Regions from separate parts of the Synechococcus sp. CS-205 genome, predicted to be linked through region 2. Evidence: predicted binding sites of a transcription regulator. Region 2 holds the regulator's gene; each other region holds the start of a gene.
The links. Region 2 encodes NtcA, which controls nitrogen genes in cyanobacteria. Its sites were predicted from a motif close to GTANCNNNNGNTAC; they were not measured.
Positions count from the first base shown of each region.

Region 1: KQ297_RS04080 (CbiX/SirB N-terminal domain-containing protein) is a predicted target of NtcA. The motif match lies at 3,478-3,491, and genes of this name have one in related genera.
Region 3: KQ297_RS07710 (circularly permuted type 2 ATP-grasp protein) is a predicted target of NtcA. The motif match lies at 8,264-8,277, and genes of this name have one in related genera.

Region 1 is NZ_JAHLZB010000017.1:14,267-24,206, reverse strand. It holds gene KQ297_RS04095 (CsgG/HfaB family protein) at 170-1,054, shown strand; gene KQ297_RS04090 (hypothetical protein) at 1,066-1,248, opposite strand; gene cobA (uroporphyrinogen-III C-methyltransferase) at 1,311-2,126, opposite strand; gene KQ297_RS04080 (CbiX/SirB N-terminal domain-containing protein) at 2,123-3,421, opposite strand; gene KQ297_RS04075 (hypothetical protein) at 3,569-3,994, shown strand; gene KQ297_RS04070 (ferredoxin--nitrite reductase) at 3,918-5,498, opposite strand; gene KQ297_RS04065 (hypothetical protein) at 5,596-5,745, opposite strand; gene KQ297_RS04060 (hypothetical protein) at 5,820-5,963, opposite strand; gene KQ297_RS04055 (anthranilate phosphoribosyltransferase family protein) at 6,203-7,300, shown strand; gene KQ297_RS04050 (nitrate reductase associated protein) at 7,290-7,760, shown strand; gene KQ297_RS04045 (molybdopterin oxidoreductase family protein) at 7,721-9,925, opposite strand.
Region 2 is NZ_JAHLZB010000038.1:43,303-53,242, forward strand. It holds gene pth (aminoacyl-tRNA hydrolase) at 1-386, shown strand, start outside; gene KQ297_RS09620 (DUF3146 family protein) at 423-680, shown strand; gene KQ297_RS09625 (resolvase) at 677-1,126, opposite strand; gene KQ297_RS09630 (DUF3084 domain-containing protein) at 1,123-2,364, opposite strand; gene ntcA (global nitrogen regulator NtcA) at 2,410-3,138, opposite strand; gene KQ297_RS09640 (cob(I)yrinic acid a,c-diamide adenosyltransferase) at 3,346-3,942, shown strand; gene dcd (dCTP deaminase) at 3,936-4,529, shown strand; gene KQ297_RS09650 (hypothetical protein) at 4,554-4,907, opposite strand; gene thyX (FAD-dependent thymidylate synthase) at 4,944-5,666, opposite strand; gene KQ297_RS09660 (thioredoxin domain-containing protein) at 5,699-6,280, opposite strand; gene KQ297_RS09665 (NIL domain-containing protein) at 6,367-6,780, shown strand; gene KQ297_RS09670 (hypothetical protein) at 6,777-7,289, shown strand; gene KQ297_RS09675 (lytic transglycosylase domain-containing protein) at 7,303-9,372, opposite strand; gene KQ297_RS09680 (hypothetical protein) at 9,440-9,589, shown strand; gene glmM (phosphoglucosamine mutase) at 9,646-9,940, shown strand, end outside.
Region 3 is NZ_JAHLZB010000030.1:12-9,951, reverse strand. It holds gene galE (UDP-glucose 4-epimerase GalE) at 1-184, opposite strand, end outside; gene KQ297_RS07730 (transglutaminase family protein) at 181-2,292, opposite strand; gene KQ297_RS07725 (glycogen/starch/alpha-glucan phosphorylase) at 2,306-4,759, opposite strand; gene KQ297_RS07720 (transglutaminase family protein) at 4,866-5,756, opposite strand; gene KQ297_RS07715 (alpha-E domain-containing protein) at 5,741-6,778, opposite strand; gene KQ297_RS07710 (circularly permuted type 2 ATP-grasp protein) at 6,772-8,211, opposite strand; partial or broken gene KQ297_RS07705 (hypothetical protein) at 8,507-9,940, opposite strand, start outside.

The DNA.
Region 1 (9,940 bases), on a different contig from region 2:
ACCGCTGGCGCTGATGGCCAGTCGGCGAAAAGTGACTCCATTGAACAGAACGGTGGTGCCGTTCAACGTGCAGGACGCTACGGAACAGCTCCCTGGGGACAGAAGCCGATCCGGTCATGACGGGTCTGGCCACCGTTGGTTGAATGGAGGCTCCCTGGGATCCTTCGTCTTGGCTGATCGTCCGATCTCCCGGCCTGCCGCGCCTCTGGCCAGGCTGTCGTTCTGCTCCATGCCTTTGCTGCTGGCCGCTGGTCTCGGCCTGAGCGTGATGGCGTCTCCAGCCCTGGCGCAGAGCCGCGCCGGTGGTCGGCCCACCGTCTCGGTGCCCGACTTCAAGAACAACGTCACCCAGCAGACCTGGTGGTGGCAGGGGCCCGTGGCCACCGATCTGGCCGCCATGCTGGCCAATGAACTGCAGGCCACCGGTGACATTCAGGTGGTGGAGCGCAAGAACCTCAAGGCGGTGCTCTCGGAGCAGGAGCTGGCCGAGCTGGGCATCGTGCGCCAGAGCGCCAATGCCGCCCAGCGGGGCCAGATGACCGGGGCCCGCTACCTCGTGCTCGGCACCGTCAGCTCCTACGACTCCAACGTGGAGAGCAAGACCTCCGGCAGCAACTTCGGTTTGCTGGGTTTCGGCACCAACAAGCAGCAGGCTGAAACCAAGGATTACGTGGCGATCGACGTGCGCGTGGTCGACAGCACCACAGGCGAGGTGGTGGGTCAGCGGACGGTGGAAGGGCGGGCCACCAGCACCGCGGCTGCTCAGGAGAACGGGGTGAACCTGCTGCCTGCCGCAGGCCTGGCCCTGTTCTTGGCCCCCAACATGGGCCGCACTGGACAGGGCCTCACCGGAGCCGCAGGCACGCTGCGCTTCGGCTCCAACAGCTCGGAGGCCCAGCGCACCCCTGCCGCCAAGGCGCTCCGCGCTGCTTTGATCGATGCCTCCGACTACGTGAGCTGCCTCCTGGTGCCCAGGGGCAATTGCATGGCCAGTTTCGAAGCCCAGGAACAGCAACGCCGCCAGCGCACCCGTGGAGTGCTGCAGCTGGAGTGAGCCCGCTGGCCTCAGCGGGGCTTGATGTTCAGCAGCTTGGCGCCGTAATCGGCTGTGAAGGCCGCCTGCATCTGCCAGGCCCGCAACAGGGTCTGGGCCACCTGGCGCAGTTCCTCGATGTCGTCGCAGTTGGCGATCGCCCGGGAGCCCACAGCGGTGGAGAATTCGCGGGAGAGGGTGAGAGGGTCGTTCATGCTGGTTTTTACATTACGTTACAAACCAGAGGCGGCCGTCCGTGGGGCGGCTTGCCGAACCCTCAGAAGGGGATCGGCATCTCCACATCGGCCGGTGGGGGGGCGCAGGCCGGCACGCGCTCCAGCACCACGTGCCCGATCACCACGATCGAGGGGGAGCCGTAGCCCAGGGCTTCGGCCGCATCGGCCAGCTCCCCCAGGGTGCTCACCAGCTGGCGCTGACCGTTGACGGTGCCCTGCTGGATCACGGCGGCGGGCGTGGCGGCCGGAAGCTGGCCGGCGATCAGCTCGTCGCAGATCCGGCGCAGGTTGTGCAGACCCATGTAGATCACCAGCCCGTCGCTGCTGCGGGCCAGGCCCCGCCAGTCGACCCCGGGGCGGGCCTTGTCGATCTCCTCATGGCCCGTCACGAACGTGACGCTGGAGCCTGCCCGCCGGTGGGTGATCGGGATGCCGGCATAGGCTGGCGCGGCGATTCCGGCGGTGACCCCGGGAACCACCTGCACCGGCACGCCGCAGCTGGCCAGGTGGGCCGCTTCCTCGCCGCCCCGGCCGAACAGGAAGGGATCACCACCCTTGAGGCGCACGACCGTGCGGTGGCGTTGGGCGAGCTCCACGAGCACGGCGTTGGTGCTCGGCTGGGGCACGGAATGGTGGCCCCGGCGCTTGCCCACGAAGTGGCGCTCACAGCCTGCTGGCGTCAGATCCAGCAGGGCTGCGGGCACCAGTGAGTCGAACACGAGGGCATCGCAGCGCTGCAGCAGCCGGTGGGCCTTGAGGGTGATCAGCTCCGGATCGCCCGGGCCGGCTCCCACGAGGTACACGGTGCCCAGCCGCTCCTGATCGGGCTGGCTGGGAGCGGCCTTGCCGTCGCTCATGGCAGGGCCCCGAGCAGATCGAGCAGCAGGGCCTGGAAGCGCGGACGTTGCAGCAGCGGTGTCCCCAGGGGGCCGGGCAGGCTTTCGGTGAGCCGGTTGGTGGCCAGGGCCAGGGGCAGGGCTGCGCCACGGATCTCCAGAATCGGCTCCTCGAAATCAGTCGCAGTGTATGGAGCGGCTCGGCAGGTTGCTGAGCAGATTCGGCCCAGGTGCGCCAGATAGCGCTCTGCCACCCCCGGCTGGAGTGGGTGATGCAGCAACAGCGGCGGCGTCGCGCGGCCGTTGAGGGCCACCAGATCCGCGAGCTCGGCCGCGATGGCCCGCTGCCAGCCGGGCCAGGCCCCCAGGAAGGGCAGCCGCCGCAGGGGGCCGCAGCGACGCCAGGCGGCGGCGATCGCCGGGATGTCCTGTCGCACGTGGGTGCCTGGCAGCAGCAGCAGGGGCACCAGGGTGAGGGTGCGCGAAGATCTCACCCCGCCTAAGGCAGCGGGATCGGGCGCTGTCGTATGGCCACTCAGGGTCTGCAGGCGCACGGGCGAGCGACGGCGGCGCTCCAGCTCGAGGGCCAGGGCCTGCAGTTCCTCGGGAATCACCCCACCGGCGCGGCCATGGACCACCAGCAGCAGCGGAAGGCGTGGCAGCGCCGCCATCCGGCGCCTGGCGCGGGCCTCAACCGCAGGATCCAGGGGGCGGCCGAGCACCGTCTCCAGGGCTGGGCGCGCCCTCGGCAGGCGGGCGAGCAAATCCACCGCCTGGGAAGCCAGCGGGCCGTCGAGGTCGGTGCTCAGCTCGATCAGCAGCTGCTGGAGAGCCGCTTCGGGCCAGACGCTCAGCCCCACAGCCAGGGCTTCGAGGGCGGCGCGGCGCAACGGTGCCGGGGCGGCCTGCCGCGCCAGCTGCTCGAGCCGGGGATAGTCCTGGCTGTCGCGCTGGTGCCCGAGCAGGGGAAGCAGGGCCGCGCTCGGCCGTGTGGCGATGGCCGCGCGCAACAGGGCGGCGCAGGCGGGGTCGCGGCGCCGACCGATCAGATCCAGCAGCTCCAGCCGCAGCGCCGCCACGGCGGGGTCGTTGCTCTCGCCCTGGCTGAGCCACCACTGCAGCAGGCGCGCTGACTGTTCCCCATCCAGCTTCTCCACCAGCACCGCGATCAGGTCGGTGGCCGGCGGAATCGAGCCCCGCTCAAGGCCCTCGAGCCAGGGGGTCATCTCCGCGGCTTCGGATCGCTTGAAGCGCCGCAGCCAGGGCCAGCGCTCGCTGCTCCCCTCGGGAGGCAGCTCCCACGGCTGGGCTTTCACTGGGGTCGTCCCCGGGCCATCACGGGCCCCCCTGGCGGCGCGCTGGATCGCAAAGTGTCTCCATGGATACGTTTTGTGGGGTGGGGCGGCTTCGGGGGCTGGCTCCCTTTAGCAAGGAATGGAGTACGCCGTCAGAATCAGGTCGCCATGGAACGCCCCCCCGCAGGACTCTCAACCGATCGAGGCGCCTGCGGCCGCCCCGGGACCAGAGCCAGGGGGGCGGTGCCCACCAGTTTCGCCGAGCGGAAGCAGCAGCAGCTGGTGTTCACCCTGGTGGGTCAGTTGGCCGAGGCCCAGTTCGCCCGCGCCGACCGGGAGCTCTCCCGACGGCTCTGGCAGGAAGTGGCCGCGCTCGACATCGATCCCGAGCGCATCACCTCCCTGCTCTATGGCGGTCAGGCCTGCGACGACCGCCGGGCCCTTCAGACCCTTGACGAGGCCTGGCTTCAGAGAGTCGCTGACGCCCAGCCCCGTCGTGGCTTCCGCTGGGGCTGGGTCAGCCCGATGCCACGCGCCGGCGGGCGCCGTAGTGCTCCACCAGCAGTTCCTCCATCACGTCGGGCAGCTGGCTGAGGGGCACGACTTTGTCGTGCAGGGTCGCCAGTTTCGGGTCGGCGTCCATGCTGCCGCCCAGAAAGATCTTGGCGGCCTCCACCATCTGGCCATCCACCCGGGTCTTGGCGCCCATCAGGCCGATCTGGCCCATGTAGGGCTGGCCGCAGGCATTGGGGCAGCCGGTCCAGTGGCTGCGCACCCCATGGGGTAACTCCAGGCGCCGCTCCAGTTCCTCGACCACCGCCTGGGCCGTGCTCTTGGTGGGAATCAGGGCAAAGCTGCAGTACCGGTTGCCGGTGCAGCTCACCGCTTCGGCCTGCAGAGGCCCTGGGCTCACCTGGAAGCGCTCCAGCAGGGGCTCCTGCAGCAGCGCATCCAGCCTGCCTTCGGGCACATCGGCGATCAGGGCGTTCTGGCTTTCGCTCAGCCTCAGCTCGCCGCTGCCGAACTCCCGGGCCAGTCGGGCCAGCTCCAGCATGCTGGCTGCATCCAGGCGGCCCATCGGCACGTGCAGACCGACCCAGTGCAGGCCCTCCTGCTTCTGGGCGTGGACACCGCAGATGTCGCGCGGGGCCCGACAGACCAGGTGGGCACCGTCGTGGGCTGGCGTGGCGGCGGCGTCCTCCATACCCACGAAGTCCGCGAAGCTCTCCAGCACCTGAGATCGGTAGTTCTCCAGGCCGAGGGCGTCGATCATGTACATCAACCGGGCCTTGTTGCGGCTCTCGCGGCTGCCTTCCCGTTCGTAGTGCCGCAGCACCGCCAGGCTGAACGCAGGCAGCTGCTCGCCCCGCAGCCAGAGCCCCAGGGGGATGGCCAGCTCGTTGCGCTGGGCGGAGAAGAAGCCGCCCACCATCACCGTGAAGCCCAGCTCCCCGTTGTGATGAGCTGGCAAAAAGGCCAGATCGTTGTGCAGCAGGAAGCTGTCGGGCGCTCCACCCACCGCCACGTTGAACTTGCGGGGGAGGTTCCGGGGGCCGCCGGGGCCCAGCAGGGTCGCCTGGATGGCGCTCACCAGGTGGCGGGTGTCGATGAATTCCTCAGGATCCAGCCCGGCCAGAGGATTGCCGGTGACATTCCGGGGGTTGTCGTGGCCCGACTGGCGGGTGGTGAGTCCCACCGTCTCCAGGGCGCTCAACAGGGGGGCCATGTCCTCCAGCAGCAATCCCCGCAGCTGGATGTTCTGGCGCGTGGTGATGTCGGCACTGCCGTGCTCGCCGCAGCGATCGACCGCATCCGCCAGCACCTCCAGCTGATCGGCGCTGATCACCCCGTTGGGCATGCGCAGACGCAACATGAAGCGCCCCGGCGTGACGGGTCTGAAGAAAATGCCCAGCCACTTGAGATGGATCGTGAGGGTGGCCTCATCCAGGGATTCCCATCCCTCCCTGCCGAGCTCCTCCAGCCGTGGGGCCAGATCCAGACCGCAGACCTCGGCCTTGGCCTGCTCGAGTTTGGTGAGTTTCCGCTCAGATGGAGCCTGCCCCTCGGCCGTTGGCGCATCAGGGCTGTCAGCGGCCATGGGAACTCAGACGAGGAGAACGTTGGATTCATCCTCAGCTGTTGAGGGCGGAAGGCCTGTGGCCGTGGCTACGGCGGCTGCAGGTCTGCTCAGGTCTTCAGCGCTCGCCCAGGGTCTGCCAGAGGGTGGACGGATGGGCCACGACAGGCGCCACCCCGGAGTCGCTCGATGACCCGCGGGATGTCGAGACCACCAGCTGAACCGCGAGGGAGCCGAGCACGAACATGCCCAGGAAAGCCGTTGCCACGCGCAGGGGGCGATCCTGTGAACGGGTCAGAGAAGACGGTGCCGCCATGGCAGGAAATGGACCGGTGGACCCATTCAGTATGGGAATGCCGGCTCCTTGAGGTCTCCTGACGACGGCCACCATTCGGCGGCATGAACTGAGCTCGAGAGCCGCTGCTCGACCGTGATCAGGCCATGGGCCATGCCCAGCAGCAGTCCCAGGCAGGCAGCGAAACGCATGGCTCTGACTGAACCGACTGGGGCAACCTCCCCGATCGCGAGGGGGTTGCGATGCAGCGGTTGGTACGGAAGTTCGAGGCCAGGGACCCGCCCCAGCCCAACCAACAAAATTTTGTATCAGTTGATACTTCTTTGTGCCAGGGATGCGGCATCTGCGCTCCTGGCTCCATCCCTGGCCACAGAGGGCGGTGCCACAATCGAGCCCAGACCTTCCTCAATCGGTGCTTCTGATGCCGCCCATGGCCACGCCATCGACGACATCTGATCTCCAGCACGATCCAGCCACCGCGATCAAGCTGCCGGCCCGCGAGCGGTTCAAGCAGCTGCTGCGCCGGATCGGAAGTGGGGAGCACACCAGTTCAGGGCTCACTCGGGCGGAAGCCCAGGAGGCCCTGGAGCTGATGCTCACCGCTCAGGCCAGTCCAGCCCAGATCGGCGCCTTCCTGATCGCTCACCGCATCCGCAGGCCTGAGCCCCAGGAGCTTGCCGGCATGCTCGACCTCTACCACCGGCTGGGCCCGAACCTCAGCACCGATCGGCGCGCCATCTGCTTCGGCATCCCCTTCGACGGCCGCAGCCGCACGGCCCCCGTGTATCCCCTCACCGCCCTGGTGCTGGCCGCAGCAGGGATTCCAGTGGTGCTGCAGGGCGCAGGGCGGATGCCGGTCAAGTACGGGGTTACAACCATGGAGCTCTTCAGGGGCCTTGGCCTGAATCTGCTGGGTCTGGATCTGGGATCCGTGCAGCTGGGGCTTGATCAGCACGGGCTGGCTCTCCTTCACCAGCCTGAGCATTTCCCGCTGGCGGAAGCGCTCAACCAGTACCGGGAAGAGCTGGGCAAACGCCCCCCCGTGGCCAGCCTTGAGCTGCTCTGGACTGCCCACCGGGGGGATCACCTGATGGTGAGTGGTTTTGTGCACCCCCCCACCGAAGCCCGAGCCTGGAAGTCTCTGCAGCTCTGCGGTGAGACGGATCTGATCACCGTCAAGGGCCTGGAGGGAAGCACGGATCTTCCCAACAGCCGGGCCTGCATCACCGCCAGGGTGCGCCATGGAGAGATGGAGCGATTGATCCTTCACCCCCGCGACCATGGCTGCTACGAATCCGACGCCCCCTGGATCGATCTCGAGAGCTGGGCCCCGCAGGCGCGGGCGGCCCTGGGCGGCGCCGGGCCTCTGCGGGCACCGTTGCTCTGGAACGCCGGTGCCTATCTCTGGCTGGCGGGCCGGGCTCCTGATCTTCAGGAGGGCCTCCAATTGGCGCGGGAGCTTCTGAGCAAAGGCTCGGTTCTGGCGAAGCTCGATGAGCTGATCGCCTGGAGACGCCATGCCTCCTGAGCCCACCAGCCAGGCCAGCCGCTGCTTCGCGTTTGAGCGTGACCTGATCGGGAACTGGCGCTGCATCCCCCTCTGCCTGCGGCGGAAGCTCGACCTGGCCGGCATCAAACTGCGCCTCAGCCACTGGCTCACCCTTGATCAGGCCCAGCGTCAGGAGCTGGTGCTCTGGCCCGACGGGCCCGACGACCTGCGCGCCATGGCCGTCCATATCCGTGCGCTCACCCGCCCGATGGCAGAGGGAGAGGCCAGGGATCTGCCGCCGGTGTTCGCCGAGCCCTGGCAGGGGGCAGCCGCCCCTCCCGAGCCCGTGCTGCAGGCGGCCGCCGCCCTGGGGAAGCCTCTCAGCCTGGCTGAATGGCATGGCCTGGGCGAGTTGGAGCGGTTTGCGCTCTGCAAGCTGGCCCGCCCGGGCCACGACCATCACAACCTGCCGGCGGCCTTGCTGGAAGTGCTCGACTGAGGGGCGGGGACCACGCGCACAGCCGTGGCCTTGAGTTCCGGCTGGCCAGAAACCTGGCAGGCCTGCTCGTGCATCAGCGCATTGGCCTCGCAGGCCCCCTCCTGCATGAAGCCCCAGTGCATCGGCAGAAAGACGGTTCCCGGCCGGATGCGATCGGTGATCAGCACCTTGGTGACCAGGCTGGCCCGGCGTGAGCTCACAGCCGCGATCCCGTTCTTCTCGAGGCCAAGGTCAAGGGCGTCATCGGGATGGATTTCCAGCAGGGGTTCGGGGTGCATGGACATCAGCCGAGGCACCTTCGCCGTGCGCGTCATGGTGTGCCACTGGCCGAGGTAGCGGCCAACGGTGAGCACCAGGGGGAACGTGTCGCAGGGGGGCTCAGCCAGGCCCAGGGGATGTTCGGCGATGAAGCGGGCCCGGCCGGAGGGGGTGGGGAAGACCCAGTTCTCGTAAAGGCGCTTGGCCTCGGCTGTCGGGGTGCTGCCGGCGGGGTAAGGCCACTGCTGTGGCCCCTCGGCCTGGAGCAGTTGATGGCTCAGCCCCGAGAGGTCACAGAGTCGCCCCGCGGTGAGTGCGGCCAGCTCGTCGTAGACCTGATCGGCCGACTCGAAGCTGAACTGGCTCTTGAATCCGAGGCGCCGGCCCACGGCGGCGAACACCTGCCAGTCGGGTCTGGCCTGTCCGGGGGGGCGCCGGAACTCCGGGCAGAGGGTGACCCGGCGCTCTGAGTTGGTCATGGTGCCGCGCTTCTCGCTCCATTGGGCCGCCGGCAGCAGCAGGTGGGCGTACTCGGCCGTCTCGGTGCCGGCGTAGGCCTCGCTGAGCACGACCAGAGGGCAGCGCTCGACGGCGGCCTTGACGCGCCCCAGGTTGGGCATGCTCACCAGGGGGTTGGTGGCGGCCACCCACCAGAGGTCGAGATCGCCCCGCTCCATGGCTTCCACCTGCTGCCAGGCGCTCAGTCCGGGCCGAGGGGAAATGGATCCCATCGGGAAACCCCAGGCTTGCTCCACCTCCTGCCGGTGCGTCTGATCCGTGACCACCCGATAGCCCGGCAGCAGATGGGCCAGGCCGCCGGCCTCGCGGCCCCCCATGGCGTTGGGTTGCCCCGTGAGCGAAAAGGGCCCCGCCCCCGGGCGTCCGATCTGGCCGGTGAGCAGATGGAGGTTGACGATGCCCGACACCGTGGCCGTTCCCTCCACGCTTTGATTCACCCCCATCGACCAGAGGCTGAGCACGGAATGGGCTGAGCCCCAGAGGCTGGCCAACCCACGAAGGTCGGCTTCCTCGATGCCGCAGATCCCCGCGACCCTGGCCGGGGTCCAGGCCTGGACGATGGTGGCGAAGGCCTCGAAGCCCTCGGTGGCCTCATCGATGAAGTCGTGGTCGACCCTGGTCCGGCGCAGGAGCAGGTGGGCGATGCCGTGCAGCAGGACCAGATCGGTTCCCGGCCGGATGGCCAGACGTCGATCAGCCGCGTCGGAGGTGGCCGTGGATCGGGGATCCACCACCACGATCTTCAGCTTCCGGGGTTGACGCTTCTTGCGCTTGAGCAACCGCTGAAACAACACCGGGTGACAGTCCGCGGTGTTGGTGCCGATCAGAACGGCCAGATCACAGTGGTCGATGTCGTCGTAGCAGCAGGGGGGGCCATCCGATCCCAGGCTGCGGGTGTAACCGGCCACAGCTGAACTCATGCACAGCCGGGAGTTGGCATCGAAATTGTTGGAGCCAATGGCTCCCTTCATCAATTTCTGAGCAACGTAATAATCTTCCGTGTGAAACTGACCGGAGCCATAGATTGCGATGGCGTCAGGGCCTTTGGCCTTCAAGGTCTGCTGGATCCGGCCGGCAATCAGATCCAGGGCCTCATCCCAGCTGATCGGGGTGAAGGGATCCTGGAGTGATCGCCGGTGGAGAGGGACCTCAAGGCGGGAGGCATCGAGGGTCTCCCCGACCGTTGCCCCTTTGATGCACACCTGCCCGTGACTGGAGGGATGGAGGCGATCCCCACGTACCCCCCAGATCGGCAGGCCCTCCTCATTCCTCCGGGTGAGTTGCTTCTTGGCTGCCGGGGGCAGCATCTCCAGACCACACCCCACACCGCAGTAGGGGCATTGGGAGCGCACGGTGGCAGGGTCTTGCTGTGTCAAGAAAGGGACCACCAGCCCGGCAGAAAC
Region 2 (9,940 bases):
GCTCGATCCGGTCCACCCTCAACTGGTTCGGACTCCGTCCCGATCAGATGCTGGTACTGGTGGACGACATGGATCTTTCCCTGGGGCGCCTGCGCCTGCGCCGCTCCGGCAGTGCAGGTGGCCACAACGGCCTGCGCAGCGCCATCAGTCATCTGGGCAGCCAGGACTTCGCCCGGCTGCGGATCGGCATCGGTGCCCCGGCCCAGGATCCCGCCCTGCGCAAAGCCCGTACGATTTCCCATGTGCTGGGTCGCTTCGAAGTCGCTGAGCGGCCCCTTGTGCAGGAGGTGCTGGCCGAAGTGCTCGAGGGGGTCGGCCTCATCCGCACCCGGGGGTATGAGCGAGCCGGCACCCGTCTGAACAGTTTTCAGCCCACCCCTGCCTGACGCTGGAGGCGTCACTGTGCCCCATGCCCTGATCCCGTGAGCCGTCTGCCCGCCACCACCGCCCAGCTGCGGGTGCTGCACCAGAGCTTCAGCCATCAGCTGCTGGAGGGCGAGGTGGCTGCCGGTGGCTTCCACTGGACCTTTCGCTGGGCGTTCGGCCGGGGAGAACTGACGGTGGAGCCTTCCTTGGGCCGTGCCCTGATCCAGGACGCCCTGCTTCGTTTTCTGCTCCAGCTCGACTATCAGCTCGAGCCCGGTGGCGACTACGCCTTCACCGTGCGGGCCAAGTTCTAGGGCGGCGCCAGGGGGTGGTTCAGGAACCGCTCCAGCAGCAACTGGGCCACCACATCATCCCAGTCGCGGGGAGGTTGGCGCAGCCCCCTGGGCAACAACCGGCGCCAGCCCGTTGCCGGGTGGAGTTCCCAGAAGCGCTGGCGTGCCGCCAGGGTGGTCCCATGCTCCTCCACCAGCAGCACCGGCAGTGGCCATTGGTCCAGCCGCCGTTTCCAGCAGTCGCTGCCGGTGCCATTGCCGAGGATCACCGCCACCACGTCCCCCTGCTCCAGCCAGCCTTCCAGCCGGCCCCAGGCCTGCTCGGGCGACATCACCGCGGCTTCGAGCACCTGGTGCCGCAGCTGGTCGGTGCGCACCAGTCCACACTTGCTGAGACCCGGATCGAGCCCGGCCAGAGCGCCCTCGCCTGGCAGATCGGCTGGATCCTGGAGAGCCGAGCGGATCATGGCCGCCCCGGGCCCATCCGTTCCGGCCGTGGTTCGCTGGGGACCGCGGCCAGGCGGAGCTCGAGCACCAGAGGGTCAGGGGTTTCCGCGTCGCGGAGTGCCACAGCCTCCAGGGTCACGGTCTGCCCGAGGGGCCGCTCACTCAGTTCTCGCCCCAGCCGGTTGAAGGTGGCCACATCGAACTGGACCCCATCGGCGATCGAGCCCTGGCGCTGGGCCTTCGCAAAGGAGGCCGCCAGCAGCAGATTGAGGCGGCTGCGCACCTGTTCGCTGGAGCGCTCATTGCCCTCCAGCACCGTGGACGCCATCAGATCGCCCTGGCGCAGCACCTGGCGGTTGGGCCTGAGGTCGGGGAATCCCAGCACCTGGTCTTCGCCGCGCAGCACGTTGGCAGCCGAGAGGATGCTCACCACCCAGGGCCCTCCCCGGGAGATGCGGGCTTCGAGCGTGGCGATGTCCTGCCGCGGTACCAGCAGGATCTGCCGGTTGGGGTCTTCCCCGGGCAGAACCCGCTGGAAGGCATTCAGATTGGCCTGACGCAGCAGCGCCACGACCGCTTCCCTGGCCTCGGCCCCGTTGCGGGGCTTCACCTTGGCCGTGGCCAAGGGCTGACCGCTGCTGAGCACCACGTCGCCGCGACGCAGGGCGATCAGTTTCTCCTCCAGTCCCTTGAGCTCGGCCTCACCGGCACTGATCAGGCCGCGCACCCGGGCCAGTTCCGTCTCGGTCCTGTGGATGTCCTGGTCCCTGGCGCGGATGTCCTGGTTGAGTCGATTGCGCTGGGCCAGCAGTTGCTGTCGCTGGGTCTGCAGGGGCTTCAGTTCCCCGCGCAACCGGCGCGCCTGGATCTCGGCGGCCGTGAGCTGACGGCGGGTCTGCTCCCGATCGCGGCGGGCACGCTTCAGGGCCGCCTCCACGCGGGCCTGCTCCTGCTTGCTCAGGCGCAGATTTTTCTCACTGCGGCGCAGGGTGGTGCGGCTCTCGAGCAGCCGTGCCTGCAGGGCGTCGAGTTCGAACAGCCCGACGCGCAACCGTTCGCTCACCGCCAGCATCAGGCCGAGGGAGACGGCACTGATCAGGCTGCCCGTGAGCACGGTGATCAGCACGGCCGTGTTGCGCGGCCGCAGGTTGAACAGACTGAGCCTGGCCTTGCCGACCCGGCTCCCGAGCCGGTCGCCCAGGGTGGCCAGCACCCCTCCGAGGGCCAGGAGCGCCAGAATCAGCAGCCAGCCGGACACAGCGCCGTGCGTGTGGTCCCAGTATCAGTGGCGGTGGCAACCGGCTCAGCTGAAACGCTTGGCGAGGGCGACCGGATCGAAGACCGTGATCTTCTTGCGATCGATCTGCACCAGCCCTGACTGGCGCAGATCGCCCAGCAGGCGGGTGATCGTGACCCGGGTTGATCCGATCGCCTCGGCAATCGCCTGATGGGAGAGGCGCAGGTCGATCGTGATGCCTTCGCTGCCTGGCACACCGAAATCCCGGCAGAGCACCAGCAGAAAACTCACCAGCCGCGACGACATGTCCCTGTGGGTGAGGGTCTCGATCATCGTTTCGGTCTGCAGGATCCGGGAGGAGAGGCCCAGCAGCAGCAGCAGCCCCACGCTCGAGTCCTGCTCGATGGCCCGCCGCACCGAGCCGGCCGGGGCGGCCACCAGCTCGACCCGGGTGAAGGCCACCGCGTGGTAGAAGCGATCGGACCGTTGACCGGTGAGCAGAGAGAGCACCCCGAACAGGCTGTTTTCCCGCAGCAGGGCCACGGTGATCTCCTCGCCCGATTCATAGACCCGCGAGAGGCGGACCGCTCCGCGACGCAGCAGGTAGACCCGCTCGGCCGGATCACCGGGGAAGAAGATCGTTTTGCCCCGCTCCACGCTTTCGATCACGCAGCCGCTCAGCCCGCGCATCACATCCAGAAGCGTGTTGGCGCCGTTGGCGGCTGCGGCCAGTCCGACGGGAGCCGGTGTCGAAGGGCCGCCGGTTCGGCTGAATCCGCGCATCGCGCCAACCATGTTTCGGCGGAGCAGGTGTGAGATGGACGGTAAGGATCGCCAATGGCGCGCCTTGTAGTGTCCGACACCTATCAACAGTATCAACGCAGGCCCGGCGAGAGCAGAGCTCGGAGAGTGGTACGGACGTTCGCACTAGGGATGGTGGCGAAGTCTTGCTGGCGGCCCGGACGCCGCTACATTCAGGACCGCGCTTCCCTTGGGGTGTTGATGACGGCCAGCCTGCGCAACGCCTCCCATGAGTCGCGCCATCCCCTGCGCGCCGTGCCGGCCTCCCGGCCGGTGCCGCCGCCCCGCCCCCGGGCAGCGCTGGCCAGGCCCGAAGGCCTGCTTCAGGTGCACACAGCCCCCTTCCGCGGGAGTTTCGGAGGGGTGTTCAGCCAGGCCCTGCGCACAGCCGGGCTGGGCAGTCGGGTGCTGATCAGCCAGTTCCTCAAGGGTGGGGTCGACCAGGGGCCTGGCCGCAGCCTCAGCCTCTGCGGCCGCCTGCAGTGGTTGCGCCCGGCCGTGGCCTCCTGTCTCACCGAGCCTGCCGACCGGGAGCAGGTGTCGGTGCGCGCCGCCGTGGAGGAGGTGTGGGCTTTCAGCCGTGATCAGCTGATGGAGGCGGCGGTGGATCTGATGGTTCTCGACGAACTTGGACTGGCGATCGAGCTGGGGTACCTCCCAGGGGGGGAGGTGATCAGCACCCTTGAGCAACGACCGGCCCACCTGGATGTGATCCTCACGGGTCCGGCCATGCCCCTGGAGCTGCTGGGCATGGCCGATCAGGTCACCCAGCTGCGGCGCGGGGGTGCCCCATGCTGAAGAACGACCGCTGGATCAATGCCAGGGCCGTTGAAGGGATGATCGAGCCCTTCCAGCCTGACCTGGTGAGGCACCTGGCTCCGGACACCGCCTCCCGGCCGGTGCTGAGTTTCGGCTGTTCCTCCTACGGCTACGACCTGCGCCTCTCGCCTCGGGAATTCCTGATCTTCCGGCACGTGCCTGGCACGGTGATGAACCCCAAGCGGTTCAACCCAGACAACCTTGAGCCTGCGCCACTCCACCACGACGACGACGGTGATTTCTTCATCCTGCCGGCCCATTCCTATGGACTCGGCGTCGCACTGGAGAAACTGAAAGTCCCCCCAACGATCACTGTGATCTGTCTGGGCAAGAGCACCTATGCCCGGCTGGGCATCATCGTGAACACCACGCCGGCCGAGGCCGGCTGGCAGGGCCACCTCACCCTCGAGTTCAGCAACTCCTCCGGGGCCGACTGCCGCATCTATGCCAACGAAGGTATCACCCAGCTGCTGTTCTTCGAAGGAGATCCCTGCGAAACCACCTATCAGGATCGTGCCGGTAAATATCAGCATCAGCCGGAGCGCGTCACTCTGGCCAAGGTCTGAATCAGTGGAGGGGCCAGCTCGGGCTCAGGGCAGCCCCATGGCCCGGCGCACCTGACCGATGCAGGGCAGCCCGCTCGGGCAGAGACGAATCACCCGTCCATTGACCACAAACAGGGTCTCGCTCTCCTGCAGGGCAGAGCCTCTCCCCGCCTGGGAACCTCGTGCGCCCGGCGCTGAGAGCATGCCGAAGGAATCGCTGCCGCCGCCTGCTCCAGGAGTGAGCATCCAGCCTTCGACGGATCTGAGCAGGTTGGTGTATCCCGGAGCAGAGGCCCCTTGCAGGGTTCCCTGGATGGCGGCCGCTCCCGCTGCATCGATCAGCGTCTGGCCGTGGGCGGCCGGGGCGATCAGCAGCAGGAGCAGCAGCAGCGGCGGCATCGATGGGCTTGCAGAGGGTCTTGCAGGCACAGGTGGTCAGGGGGCCAGGCGCGCTTTGTGCAGCCGGGAACGGCCATACCAGGTGGCGATCTCCGGAGCCCACGACTCCAGGTGGGGCCAGATCAGATCACAGAGCTGGCGGATCTCCAGCTGTGCATCCAGCTTGGCCCGCAGATCGAGAAAATGCAGCAGTGCGCGCAGGCTGAAGCTCGCCACGAAGTGCTGGCGGTAGTCGAAAGGGAGGATGCCGCGGGCGTGTTCCTCGGCGAAGCCTGCCGCCAGCAGATCCCGATACCGCTCTGCCGCCTTCCGGCAGAGGTCGAGGTCGAGGGCTCGCTGCTCGGCTGTGTACTCGTATTTCTTGCCCTGGCGATCGCTGTAGGACCCCACCGGGCGCAGGTAGAACACCTCCTCCAGCTCCAGGTCTCCGTTGGCGGCGCGGCAGATGCGATCGCCGGTGTAGCGCATCGACTGCACATCGAAACTCACCCCGACCCGGTGGGTGCGGGCCTGCTGCATGACCGAGTGGGGAAACCAGCCCACGTTGAGCACGATCTGGGCATGCTCCAGAGGGCCGTAGTGGCCGCGCTCGCCCGAGAGCAGCCGCTTCACACAGATCTCACCCGCCGTGCGTTCGTCGGGCCAGTCGGCCCGGTCGGCGGCAACGAATCCCTCGCTGTAGTCCTGATGCATCGCGGCATAGACGCACTGCTGGGGATTGGGGGTGGCAGCGATCAGCTCGACCCGGAAACGGTCCATGGGGCAGCGGGCAGGGGTGGGGGCGGTGGTTTTCAACCGTGGCTGCGGGGACCGGCCTGGGCCGGTACGGCCTGGCTGGGGTTCTGGGCCTCGCCGCCTGCCAGGGGCGAGAGGCTGCCGACGCCCGCCAGCAGTGGCAGGGGCGTCTCCTCGATCAGGGCGGTCATGATCGAAGCCAGCTCGGGTCGGCTGCGGGCCCCGAGGGAGCGCCCGATCGAGCTGCCGCTGCCATCGAACAGCTCCAGCTGGGGGATGCCGTTCACCCGGTAGCGATCGATTTCAGGACTCCAGCGCGGATTGTCCACATTCAGCAGCACCACATTGAGCTCGCCGTGGTGCTCACTCTCCAGGGCCGCCATCGCCGGAGCCATCGAGCGGCAGGCTTCGCACCAGTCGGCGTAGAACTCCACGATGGTGGGGCGACCACTGGAGAGGGCCAGGGGCAGCTCAGGCGAACGACGGGCCAGCTGCTCCAGTGGTGCCTGGGGCTGCAGTCCCCCGCGCAACCAGAACAGCAGCAGCGCCAGGGCGGCGGCGACGGCAGCCAGCACCATCCTCTCGCGGCGCCCAAGGGGGGAGGGACCAGCTGGAGCCGCTGGGTCGGGCTGAGTCATCGTGGCGCTCGAGGGGCCTGAACCACGGGCACTCTGGCAGTTCTGTGTCAGGAGCTCGATAGCATGGCCCAACACTCCTGGCTGCGGTGAAGCGTCGCCTCACCATCCACTTCCCGCGCGAAACGGTGCATCACCCGATCACCTATCGGCTGGCTGTGGATTTCGACATAGCCGCCAAGATCCTGCGGGCCCAGATCGCTCCCAACCAGAGCGGCACCATGGTGGTGGAGCTCTCAGGTGACATCGACGAGCTCGATGCGGCCGAGCAGTGGCTCGAGGATCTCGGGCTGGGTCTTGATCGCGCCCCGGGAGAGATCCGCATCGACCGCAGCCGCTGCGTTGATTGCGGCATCTGCGCCAGCGTCTGCCCCAGCGGTGCCCTTCGCAGTCGACCGCCGGCCTGGCGGCTGGAATTCACGGCCCAGCACTGTCTGGTCTGCGAGCAATGCATCCCCAGCTGCCCCCTGGACGCCATCGATCTGGTGCTGGAGGCCCGATGACCAGGGTGATCGGCAGCATCCTGCGCCTCGCCCTGCTGCCCCTGCGGGCGCCGTTCCTGCTCGTGCTCCTGCTGGTGAGCATCTATCTCGGCGTCGACTGGGTGGTGAATGCTCCGGTCCAGGACCTGGTCAATCCCGACCAGAATCCTGTCCATGGGCTGTACTGGACGGTCGCCTGCCTGCAGGCGATGGTCGTGGTGGTGGTGGCGTCGGTCCCCGACCTGCTCCTGCGTCAGCTTTCGCTGCTGATGGCTGCAAGCCGGGTGATCACCCTGATCGTCAGCCTGCTCCTGGTCACTGTCGGGGGCCTCTACCTGCTCCACCTCAGTGCCCTCTCCGATGTGCTGATCCTGGCCACGGCGGTGCTGCTGGCCCGCCTGGATCTCACACGCATCAGGGTGGTGCCCTCACCGCTGTTCACGGCTTTTTTCCTCTGCGGGTACGTGATGCTCGGTGTCTGGATCGGCCGGCTCTTGCAGCTGGGGGGTCTGCTGGGACAAGCGGCCTGACGGTGAGGCCCGTTCAGCAGCTCCGCCTGGGCCGTTCCTGGTAGCCCCAGAGATTGCCGAGCACCTTCTTCACGTAGAGGCGGGTCTCGGGGTAAGGAATCGCCTCCACCCAGAGTTCGGGGCTGGCCTGGAGCCTGCCGTCCTGCCAGTCGGCCACCGCGCCCGGCCCGGCGTTGTAGCTGGCGATCGCCAGAAAGGGGTTGTCCTTCCAGAGGTCGAGCATCTGGCTGAGGTACGCCGCCCCCAGCTCCGCATTGAAGGCAGGCTCGCGCAGCTGATCCTTGCTGACCACCCCCCCGGCCAGCTCCGCGGCCGTGGCCGGCATCAGTTGCAGCAGGCCGATGGCCCCCGCCACCGATCCCACCCCGGGGGTGAAGCGTGATTCCTGTCTGGCCACGGCCAGCAGCAGGGTTGGATCCAGCCCGTGGCGGGCCGCGGCCGTGCTGAAGGCCTCGCCGTGACGGATCGGCAGCAGGGCCCGCTCCAGGGGCAGTTTGGCCTGGCAGTCGCCACCGGCCCAGCGCAGGCTCGCCTGCTCCAGCTGGCCCAGGCCGGTCCAGTCGTCCCCGACCCCCTGCCGCAGCCGCCCCTCCAGCATCAGCTCCTCGGGCGAGGTGAGGGTTGCCGAGGGGCGTTCCTGACGCCATTGCTCCCAGGCTTCCAGGTGGAGAGCCAGGCGCCAGAGCCGGTCGAGATCAGGCTGGCCGCTGTTCAGGGGCTGCCAAGGGTCGGCCGCCAGGGCGACCGGGCCGGCGGCGCGCAGCCGGAGTTCGGGTTGTTCGCCCAGCTGGACCCGGCTGCGCCAGGCGTAGTAGCTCCAGGGCAGACGCCGCAACACAGCATCCCAGCTGCGCCGGGCCGCGGACGGCTGGCCCAGCTGGCGCTGGGCCATGCCACGCCAGAAGAGGTGTCGGGCGGCCAGCGGCGGCGGCAGAGCGGTGGCGGGCAGGGCCTCCAGCAGGGTCAGGGCCCGCTCGGCCTCTCCCTTGAGCAGGGCGGCCCGGGTCAGGTCCCACTGCAGGTCCCAGCTGGCGGGATCCCGTGGCCAGCGCTGCAGCACCGGACGCCAGTCTCCGCCGGCATCGAGCACCAACCGCGCCTGCACAGGCGCACTCAGCCGCAGGGGTTCAGGCAGCTCACTCAGCTCGGCTGGGGTGACCGTGGGAGCGGGGGTCTGGGCCAGCAGGCGCACGGCCTCGAGAGCTTCTGGCCGCTGGCTTCGCTCTCGGCTCAGGGCCAGCAGGCGCGCAGCCCCGGCCCTGGCCTCGGCGGGACCACCCCGCAGCAGGGCCCGGCCGATCTCCAGCTCCTGCCTGGGCTCCCCCCGAGTGGAACCCAGGCAGCCCAGGGCTCGACGCCCATCCCCGACCCTGGCCAGCCCCGCGGCCAGGCTCCCCCGCTGGGCGGCACTCAGAGCCGTGGCCGGCTGTGCGCAGATCTGGCGCAGGCGTGCGTCGGCACCGGGCCAGCGGGGCCCCCAGCGGGCCAGATGCAGGGCTCCCTGCTGGCGCTGGCTGGCCTGGGGACCCAGTTCCAGGGCCGCGGCCAGGGCCGCGGGGTGGGCCGGGAAGCGGCGCAGCAGCTCCCGACGCTGGGGCGGGTCTTCGCGGCCGAGAGCGTAGAGGGCATCGGCGCTGGGAGGCGCCATGGGAAAGCGCTCCAGCAGCTCGCGCCACTGGAGGGTGGCAGCGAGCCCCTGGGCTTCGCGGGCGAGGGCCGCCCGCTTGAGCGCCACCGCCGCCAGTGGGCCCGGTCCCCAGCCCTGCCCTCGCAGCAGGCGCCTCTGGCCTGAAGGGTCCTCGCTGCTGCTGGCCGGCAGCAGCAGCAGGCTGGCTTCCCGGCGCCGCTCGGGATCGGGATCCCAGCGGCGGATTCTCTCCAGGTCGAAGGCAGGGGTGTCAGGGGTGGGAAGGGGCCGTTGTTGCAGCAGCAGTCGCCCCAGCAGCAACAAGGCCCCGCTGCCGATCACGGTGAGAGCCAGGGTGAGCGGGCCGCGGCGACCGGCAGGGGACGGGTTGGGCAAGGTCAGGCAGCGGCGCTCCGGTACGGCTTTGGCATTCTGGGGTTCCCGTCTGCCGGTCATGCCCGCGCCACCTCCCTGGCTCCGCCGGTGGACCACCCTCCCCGGTGCGGCCGGGAGGGTGAGAGCCTTGGTGGCGCTTGGCCTGGCCCTGGGCGTGCTGCTGCTCAGGCCGCTGTGGCCCTTGCTCTGGCTGCCGGGTTGGCTGGTGGGCGGTCTGCTGCTCTGGGCGGTCTTCGAGCTGCTGCGCTGGGCCTGGTGGCCGAGGCGCTGGCGTTGAGGCCCAGGGGTGCTGCTGCTGAGCCGCTTAGCCTGATTCCCTTCCTTTCTCGCCAGATGCTGGAGCCAGCCTCTTCCCCGATCGGAGCTCCCCTCGGGGAGGGTTGCACCGGCTTCGGCACCGATGGCATCCGCGGGCAGGTGGGCAGCCTGATCACGCCCCTTCTGGCCCTTCAGGTGGGCTACTGGTGCGGTCGGGTGCTGCCGCCCGAGCGCCCGGTGCTGATCGGCATGGACTCCCGCAACAGCGGCCCGATGCTGGCCGCCGCCCTCACCGCCGGCCTGACCGCCGCCGGACGGGAGGTGTGGAACCTGGGCCTCTGCCCCACCCCCGCGGTGCCCGGCACGATCC
Region 3 (9,940 bases), on a different contig from region 2:
CTTCGACCAGCCGCAGCCGCTGCCCGGATGCAGGCCCCGCCAGCTCCCGGACGCGCCGCAGCGCTTCAGGGGAACTGTTGGAGAAGTCATCGAGCACCACCAGCTCGTGGCCCGCCTCCAGCAGCACCAGGCAGGTGTGGCTTCCGATGAAGCCGGCACCCCCGGTGATCAGCAGATGGCTCATGCCAGACGCAGATCCAGGGTGCGTTGTCCTGGGGCGGGGGCGGGCCATGGCCCGCCCCTGGGGCTCCAGTCGAGGGCGGGGGCGGAGTCGGGGCCGTCCTCCAGCCCGCTGACGGGCACGAAGGCGGTGCTCTCGGCGTCGGGTGCCCCGAGCACGAAGCGGTCGGGGGCCGAAGCCTGGCCGCCGATCTCCAGCTGCAACGGGAGATGGGGATCGATGCAGGGGTGCAGGGAGGGGTAGAGGCGGCTGTGGCGGTAGCGCAGGCCCAGCCAGCCATCGCCCAGTGGCAGCTCCCGGCCGTTCAGCCGCAGTGAACAGGACTGCAGGAACGCCGTATTGGCCTTGAACTCCAGTCGCTGCAGGGAACTGTCCACGAAGCGGCTGGTGCTGCCCCCCTGCACGGGGGTGTCACAGAGCAGCGGCCAGGGCTCCAGGGCCCGGCGGATCTCCAGCCGTGCCCCCTCCCGCTCCCAGCTCAGCAGCAGGGGGAAACGCCACTCCCAGATCGCGCGGTACGGCTCTGGTTCCAGCGGCAGGCCATCGAGGGCCAGCAGGTCGAGCAGCGCTTTGAGGTCGGACCAGATGGCGGAGGGCAACTGCATCGCATCGTGCAGACGCTCCCCGAAGGGCTCCAGCCGGGTGGGGCGATGGGCCGGATCCAGCAGGTGGGCCGCCAGGGCGCTCCAGAGCAGGGCGATGGCCGCGGTCCAGTCGGAGTCCGGGAGAGTTTCGATGGCGCGGAATTCGATCAGGCCCTGGCATCCGGCCGCCCAGGCAGGATTCCAGAACTTGTCGAAGCTGATCTCACTGCGGTGGGTGTTGCCGCTGCGGTCGGCATGGAGATGGCGCAGGGTCTCGCTGATCAGGATCCGCTGGTCCCCCTCGGGGAGGGATTCGATGGCCCGGTGGGCCAGGTTCAGGTCGAGGGCGCTGGCGCTGCCCTCATCGAGGCGGGGGGCCTGGGAGGCCGGTCCGACGGAACTGTTGCTGAACAGGTAGGAGAGGCTGGGATGCCGCTGCCAGAAGCGCAGAATCGCCACGAGCCAGGCCGGCCGCGAGAAGAAGGGGTTGGTCTCGAGGCTGGGGCCGCCCCAGAGCAGGTGGTTCCCGCCACCGGTGCCCTCCTGCCGATCGCCCACCTGCTTCCAGGTGCGCAGCCCCACCGCTGCCGAGGCTTCGGCCAGGGTGCGGATCCAGCCGCTGTAATCGGCCCAGCCGTGGCAGACCGGCAGATTCACTTCCAGCACGCCTGGATCGGCCGTCAGGCCGAGCACATTCCAGCGGCCATCGAGATCCGCGGGGAGAACTCCACTGAGCTCAGGCTGGCTCCAGCCTGAGCTGGCGGCTGCGATGAGTTGCAGGAGCTGCTCGAGGGGTTGGCGGGGCAGGGGAGGCAGAAACAGGTTCCAGCCACGGGGGCTGACCTCGAGGGTGAGCACCTGTCGCAGCACCCCTTCGGGGAAGTGCTGCAACGGCAGCCGCAACCCCGCCGGACCGCTGGCGGGCAGCAGCTCGCGCAGGGGTTTGTCCAGGGGCCAGCGGGCAGCCTGCCAGCCTTCGGGGAGGTCGGGCTCGTCGTCTGTCGGGGTGCTGTGGGAGAGGGGGACAGCCCAGACCTTCGAGCTGGGATCCAGGGGGTCCCTCAGCCGCAGGGGGTGAACGCGACAGCCGAGGGCCTTGCCGATCCCCTTGAGAAAGTCCTCCGCCTGCTTGGCGGGCAAAGGCGACGGAGCGGACTGATCGGCGGGGGCTGCGGCGAGAGCCTGCTGGGGCCAGTGCACCAGAGGGGTGCCGTCGAGGGCGGCGATCAGGCGCAGGGCCCAACGGGGGTTGACCTCGCCGTCGTAACGCTTGCCCGGGCAGTACATCAAGGTGCAGCCGGGCCAGACCCGACGCTGCAATTCGGCGGCCAGGCGCCGGGCATAGCGCAGCTTGGTGGGGCCATCGGCAGCCACCGACCACTCCGCCCCCTCGGGTTCGATCGGCACCACCGTGGGCTCACCGCCGAGGGTGAGCTGAATTCCCTCCGCGCTCAGGCGCCGCTCCGCTTCGGCGGCGGTGGCGGCCATCCAGCTGGGTTCCGCGCAGCGGGACCCGATGGGCTCCATGACAACCATCGAGTCAGCGGGAGCCCGGCTGGGCCGAGGGCAGCACGGTGCAGGCATTGATGGGCATCGATTCCACGTTCCAGATCCGTTCTGCATAGTCGCGGATCGAGCGGTCGCTGCTGAAAAAGCCGCAGCGGGCGGAATTGAGCAGCGACATGCGGCTCCAGCCGACAGGATCGAGCCAGGCGTCATCCACAGCGTTGTGGGCCCGGCGATAGTCGCCGATGTCGGCCATGACGCGGAAGGGATCGCTGCCGCAGAGGTTGGCCAGCAGGGGATGGAACAGATCGCGATCCCCCTCGCTGAAATGGCCTGAGCCGATCAGGTCGATTGCCTCCCTCGCGATCGGATCGTTCTCCAGCCAGGGCATCGGGTGATAACCGCCCCTGTTGATCGCCTCCAGCTGCTCGGCGGTGTGGCCGAACAGGAAGAAGTTCTCATGACCCACCAGGTCACGGATCTCGATGTTGGCGCCATCGAGGGTGCCGATCGTGACCGCGCCGTTCAGGGCCATCTTCATGTTGCCGGTGCCGGAGGCCTCCTTGCCCGCGGTGGAGATCTGCTCGGAGAGATCCACCGCCGGGTACACCTTCTGCCCCAGGCTGACGCTGAAGTTGGGCAGGAACACCACCCGCAGGCGGCCGTCCATGGCCGGATCCATGTTCACGATCTCGGCGATTCCGCCGATCAGGCGGATGATCAGCTTGGCGATGTAATAGCCCGGAGCCGCCTTGCCCCCGAAGATGAAGGTGCGCGGCGGCAGGTCCTCGCCGTTACGGATGCGCAGATAGCGCTCCACGATCTGCAGGGCCGCCAGATGCTGGCGCTTGTACTCGTGGATCCGCTTCACCTGCACATCGAACAGGGAGGAGGGATCCACCAGCACACCCAGCTGATGATGAATCAGGTTGGAGAGGCGTTGTTTGTTCAGATCACGCATGCCGCGCCAGCGCTCCAGGAACCCTCCGTCGTGGGCGTAGGACTCCAGGCGCGAGAGATCAGCGAGATCATGGCGCCAGCTGCTACCGATCGTCTCATCGAGCAGGCCCGAGAGGGATGGGTTGGCCACGGCGATCCAGCGCCTGGGGGTGACGCCGTTGGTGACGTTGATGAACTTCTCGGGCCACAGGTCCACGAACGGAGCGAAGAGGTCCTTACGCACCAGCTTGCTGTGCAGCTCGGCCACCCCGTTGACCCGATGGCTGCCCACGACCGCCAGGTTGGCCATGCGCACCTTGCGGTAGGGGCCTTCCTGGATCAGCGACATCCGCTCCAGCAGGGCCGGCTGACCTGGATGGCGGATGCGCACCATGCGCAGGAAGCGGGCATTGATCTCGTAGATGATCTCCAGCTGGCGTGGCAGCAGTTGCTCGAACAGATCGACACCCCAGGTCTCGAGGGCCTCCGGCAGCAGGGTGTGGTTGGTGTAGCTGACGCAGGCCGTGGTGATCGACCAGGCGGTGTCCCAGTCGACGCCGTGCTCATCGATCAGCAGCCGCATCAGTTCGGCCACGGCGATGGCCGGGTGGGTGTCGTTGAGCTGAACGGCGAATTTGGTGTGGAAGGCCGTCACGGGCAATCCCTGCCCTTTGAGGATGCGGAACATGTCCTGCAGGGAGCAGCTCACGAAGAAGATCTGCTGACTCAGGCGCAGTTGCTTGCCCTGGTCGGTCTCGTCATTCGGGTAGAGCACCTTCGAGAGGGTCTCCGAATTGATCTTCTGCAGCACCGCCCGGGTGTAGTCACCGGCGTTGAAGGAGGCGAAGTCGAAGGATTCCGGCGCCTGGGCCGACCAGAGCCGCAGGGTGTTGGCGGTATGGACGCCATAGCCCAGGATCGGCGTGTCGTAGGCCACCCCGATCACCGTGTGGCCTCCGATCGTGACCGGATAGGTCCATTCCGGGCGGATCACCTCCCAGGGATTGCCCTGGGCCAGCCAGGGATCGGTATTCTCCACCTGGCTGCCCCGCTGGATCTGCTGGCGGAAGATGCCGAATTCGTAGCGGATGCCGTAGCCGATCGCAGGCAGCTCGAGGCTGGCCATCGATTCCTGGAAACAGGCCGCCAGGCGGCCCAGGCCGCCGTTGCCGAGACCCGGTTCCGGCTCCTCGGCGATCAGCTCCATCAGGTCGAGGCCCAGGAGGCCGCAGGCCTGCTGGGCGACCTCACGCAGCCCGAGGTTGACCAGGTTGTTCTCCAGGTGAGGGCCGAGCAGGTATTCGGCGGAGAGGTAGGACACCGTTCGCACCCGGGTCTGGGTGTAGGCCTCGGCGGTGTCGACCCAGCTCTGCAGCAGCTGATCGCGCACGGCCATCGCCAGGGCGCAGTAGTAGTCGTGGTTGGTGGCCAGTGACGGGGACTTGGCCTGGGTGAAGAACAGATGCCGGCGCATCGCCTCGGCCAGAGCATGGCCGTCCAGCGAGGGCGACGCGCCGAGGTCGGTGGGAGGGACTGTGCTGGCTGCCATGGAGGCGGATCGGGACAACTCGTCCCTTCATGCTGCGGGAGCCCACCCCATCGCTGCTGGAACGGTTACCGATTCAGGTTCATTCCAGGTTCCCTGCAGGTTCGCCTCAGAAGTGCAGCAGGTTGGGCACGGTGTGGTCTTCGCTGAGCACATCGGCCGCAATCGACCATTGCATCTCGCTGGTGACCCCTGGAGGACCGCTGAAGGTGCCCATCACGGCCGCGGCCAGGTTGGGCTTGGAGGAGGTGGCCAGGGGGATGTAGCGATCGTCGATCGCCCCCATGCCGCTGGGGTCGAACCCACGCCAGCCGGCCCCCGGCAGGTACACCTCGGCCCAGGCATGCAGGTCGTAGCGCTCAGGCCTGGGCTCCACCAGGTGATACCCGCTCACGAAACGGGCCGGCAGCCCCACGCAGCGGCAGGCCTCAATCATCAGCACGGCCAGATCACGGCAGGAGCCCACCCGCTCCTTGAGCGTGCGGCCCGCGGGCCAGGCCGGACCCACGTGCCGCTGGGTGTACTTGACCCGGTCCTGGATCATCTCCACCAGCTGCTGCAGGAACATCAGCGCCCGCTGATCACTGCCCATCAGGGCCTCCTGGGCCAGCTCCACGGCGGCGGGATCGTGCTGGCCATTCGGGAGCCAGCCGTCAAGGCTGCCGAGCAGGTCGGCATTGAGATGACCGACCGGGTAGGGAAGGACCGGCTCGTTCTCCTCCAGGCAGACCTGCAGCAGGGGGGGCACCTGGGTCTCCACCTCGCACTGGGAGCGGATGTCGAAGGAATCGGTGGCACCACTGAACCGGGCCCGCAGGATGTCGTCGCCACTGGCGGCCACCAGGGGATGGAGGCGATGGGGGTCCGGGGAGAGGAACAGATCGAAGCTGAGCAACTTCTGGAAGCCATGGGCCCGGGGCTTGAGGCAGATCCGGTGGGAACCAAGCTGAACAGGCGCGCTGTAGCGGTAGCTGAGGGTGTGGGTTATGCGGGCGCGCATGCCGAGGACGCAGGAACGACGGTGCTGGGGGAGGGGCTGGAGTCGCCGGCCGCTGCAGTGTCTGCTGGCTCCACGATGGGAGAGGCCACCACGAAGTAATTCGCGTCGATCAGCCCATGCAGGTGGTTGAGATCGCTCTGGAAGCGGTCGATCGCTTCATGCAGCCCCTGGGCCACCAGCTCATCGATGCGCACATAGCTCCAGCTGGCGAGCATCCGACCGGTGAGGCACTCGAGATCATCGGGAGGGCCGGGCACTGGATTGCCGCGGATCACGCGCATGGACTTGCTCAGGCCCTCAAGGCAGTAGCGCACTGACCGGGGGAAGATGGGATCCAGTAGCAGGAATTCGGCCACGGCCTTGGGCGTGATCCCCTGCTGCTGCGACTGGCGGAACATCTGGTAAGCACCTGCCGAGCGCAGCAGAGAAATCCACTGCAGCTCGTCGAGCACACCACCCACCTCTTCGGGGCTGGGCAGCAGCAAGTAGTACTTGACGTCGAGGATGCGGCTGGTCTTGTCGGCCCGTTCCACCAGGCGCCCCAGCTTGCTGAACTGCCAGGACAGGTCGCGGCTCAGGGTGGCGTCGGTGATGCCATAGAACAGCTGACAGGATTTGCGGACCTCGTGGAGCTGCTCCTGATCGGGCAGCCGCCAGAAATGATCACTCTCGAGCAGGGTGAGATAGAGATCATTGATCTGCTCCCACATCTCGGTGGTGATCACTTCGCGGATCTGACGGCAGTTCTCCCGGGCCGCACTGATGCAATTGACGATGCTGCTGGGGTTGTCCTGCTCCTGGACCAGGAAGCGCACCACCTCCTGAGGCCCCCCTTTGGGGAAGATGCGATCGAAGAGCTCGCGGTCGCCGCTGGCGTCGATCAGGGGGAGCCAGGGCTCGGCACTGCCGGGTGGACAGTCGAGGGCCATGGCCTCGCTCACTTCCAGGAAGCGGGAGATGTTCTCCGCCCGCTCCACATAGCGGTTGATCCAGTAGAGCGCTTCAGCGACGCGACTCAGCATGTGCTTTCATCCACAATCCAGGTGTCCTTGCAGCCGCCGCCCTGGGAGGAGTTCACCACCAGGGAACCCCGGCGCAGCGCCACGCGGGTGAGTCCCCCCGGGCTGACCCAGGCTTTTCGGCCCCGCAGCACGTAAGGGCGCAGATCAACGTGACAGGGGTAGAGCTCTCCCTCGCTCAGGGAGGGCACGGTGGAGAGCTCCAGGGTGGGCTGGGCGATGAAGTTGCGGGGATCGGCCTTGATCTTGTCGGCGAACGAGAGAATCTCGGCCTGATCGGCATGGGGGCCGATCAGCATGCCGTAACCGCCGGCCTCCGCCACCGACTTGACCACCAGCTCACCGAGATGGGCGAGCACATAGGCCTGATCGTCGGGCCTGGAGCAGAGGTAGGTGGGAACATTCTCGATGATCGGCTCCTCTGCCAGGTAATAGCGGATCATCTCCGGCAGATAGGCATAGATCAGCTTGTCATCGGCCACACCCGTGCCGGGAGCGTTGGCGATCGCTACCCGCCCGGCCCGGTAGGCCTCCATCAGGCCGCGCACGCCCAGCATCGAATCGGGACGGAACACCGCAGGGTCGAGGAAGTCGTCGTCGATGCGGCGGTAGATCACATCGACAGGCTCGAGGCCGGAGGTGCTGCGCATCCACACCCGGTTGCTTTCACAGACCAGATCCCGGCCCTCCACCAGCTGGATGCCCATCTGCTGGGCCAGGTAGCTGTGCTCGAAATAGGCGCTGTTGAACACCCCTGGGGTAAGCAGCACCACCTTGGGTGTGTCCGTCCAGGGGGCGAGCTGGCGCAGGGTCTCGAGCAGGTGCGAGGGGTAGTCGTCGATGGGCTGGACCGTACGACTCGCGAACAGGCTGGGGAACATCCGCTTCATCACGCGGCGGTTCTCCAGGAAATAGGCCACCCCCGAGGGACAGCGCAGGTTGTCCTCCAGCACCCGCCAGGTGCCCTGGCCGTCGCGGATCAGGTCCAGACCGGAAATGTGGCACCAGCGGCCCAGGGGGGGCTTGAAACCTTGCATCTGGGGCCGCCAGCCCTGGGAGCTCTCCACATCGGCCCGAGGCACGACCCCATCGCTGAGGATTTTCTGGACGCCGTAGACGTCCCCCAGAAAGCAGTCGATCGCCTCCAGACGCTGGATCAGGCCGAGCTCGAGCCGTTGCCATTCGCCAGAGCGGATCAACCGCGGCAGGGGGTCGAAGGGCAGGATGCGCTCACCGCCCCGTTCCCCGGAGCCATTGAGGCGGAAGGTGGCGCCCAGCCGTTTGAGCAGCGTGCCGGCGGCGGCATGGTTGCGGTTGATCTCCTCGATGCCCAGTTTCCCCAGGGAGGAGAGCAGGGGACTCAGGGCCGAGCGCGGCTCGGCGGCGGCGCTGAAGTACTCGTCGTAACCCTTGCTCGGCTTGTAGTCAGTGAACATCGAGGGAGGCGTTGCCATGGGTCGATCATGGGCAGCGAGCTTGACAAGTCTGGTGGTGATCGCTACCGAATGTGCCTGGCTCTGGGGGATGCGCTCAGATCCACACCCGGCCTCCAAGGGATGGGTGCAGCCCCTGGGGGACCCCCTTGACCTGGACCGTTGATGCCCCTGCATCACGATTGGGGCCGCGGGTCCATCGGTTCGCAGCGATGGCCGGGTCTTTCCATCAACCCATCAGGAGTCAGCGAAGAGGTCGCGTTGAAAGGGTCTCGAGAAAGGCTGTCAAGTGAGCTGCCTATCTGGCGTAATACACAGGATCTCTGTAAAACACCTGCTTCAGGCTGCCAGCGGCCAGTTGCCGCTTGGACCGGATGGTTGCCTGAGTGAGAGCCTGGCTTGGAATGGGGAAGCCAGGAGGCTGAAGCCGCTGAGCACGACCATCGCCTGGATCGAGAACAATGTCACCCTCGAGCAGAACGCCCTGGGCATAGGGAGAATTGTAAATCCACTCGTCATCACGCCTGATCAGCACCGGTGGTTCAGCCGATCGGGAGAGGGAATTAAAGGCGTCAATGTCCTTGTAAAAAGAGTGCATGGGCGCAGCATGGCCATCGCCGACCTTCCAGGCCCGAACTGAGTCCAGGTAGCCGTCTACGTAGACGAACGACAACACCAAAAACAAAGCGGACAGGGTCAATGCTCGCAGCCTTGGGGACCGCATTGACCCTTCAAGCCAGGACATTAACGAACGATAAACGAATGCAGCGAAAATCACCAAGAATGGGATAAGGAATATCATTGTGTAATCGTGAAAAACAATCAGATTCTTGAAAAACAACAACCAGGCAAGGCTCGCAAGGAATGAAGCCATCAGAACCTGACTGGGAGCATCGACTGAAGATGGTCGTTGAATCTCAGCGCCGAGACGGGGCTCAGTGGCCTGAGGCAAGGCCAGACCAGGAAGCTTGGCCCGATTCCGGCGCTTGGGCAATGGCAGAAGTCGACGAAACAGCAAACCCAGGGATAGCACCAATAGCAACAGAAAGGGCCATGTAGGAATTAAATTGGCAATCCATTCAAGATACTGCTGAATTGCACTGGACCACTCCAGTTGTGGCTTCTGAGAGTCTGGCCATTGGGCCATGGGAAGCCCGAGACGACGCATTGCCGACTGAATGACCGAACTGTCCATAGACTCTTGAACGTAGGCAACAGACTTACGGTTGAGAATCCACTCAACAACTGCTGCGTAGAGCGCCGAAGCGATGACGAGCGAGCCTCCCAATGCTGTTGCTGTCCACGAGAGTTTCCTCAGTCGAGATGATGACTGCCGAAACTGAAGGGTGATACTGATTGCAGCCAGAAAAAATACAGCAATGAAAGATCGACCGAGCAAACAGCCAATCGCAGAGCACACCAAGAATACAATTGAGTTTCTTGATTGCTCTGCACGGCTCGTCTCCTGCCTCGCCAGAACTGTGTAGCCATACATGCAAAGGACATAGCCCAACAGGCCGGGCTGGTCAAAATGAAACATGGGCCTGTAGTGAAGCCACAACGGCGAGGCCCCAACACTCAACAGACTCAGCCATGACACCAATTTAGGGCTTCCTGAAGATCTCCAGACCGCTTGCAGTGCAGTGGATCTGGGCACTGCTATGGCGGTATAATGTGCGCAAATCGGCTGGATTGAGCCGAAAAGCTGCGCCAAGTTTTCCACATGTACCGC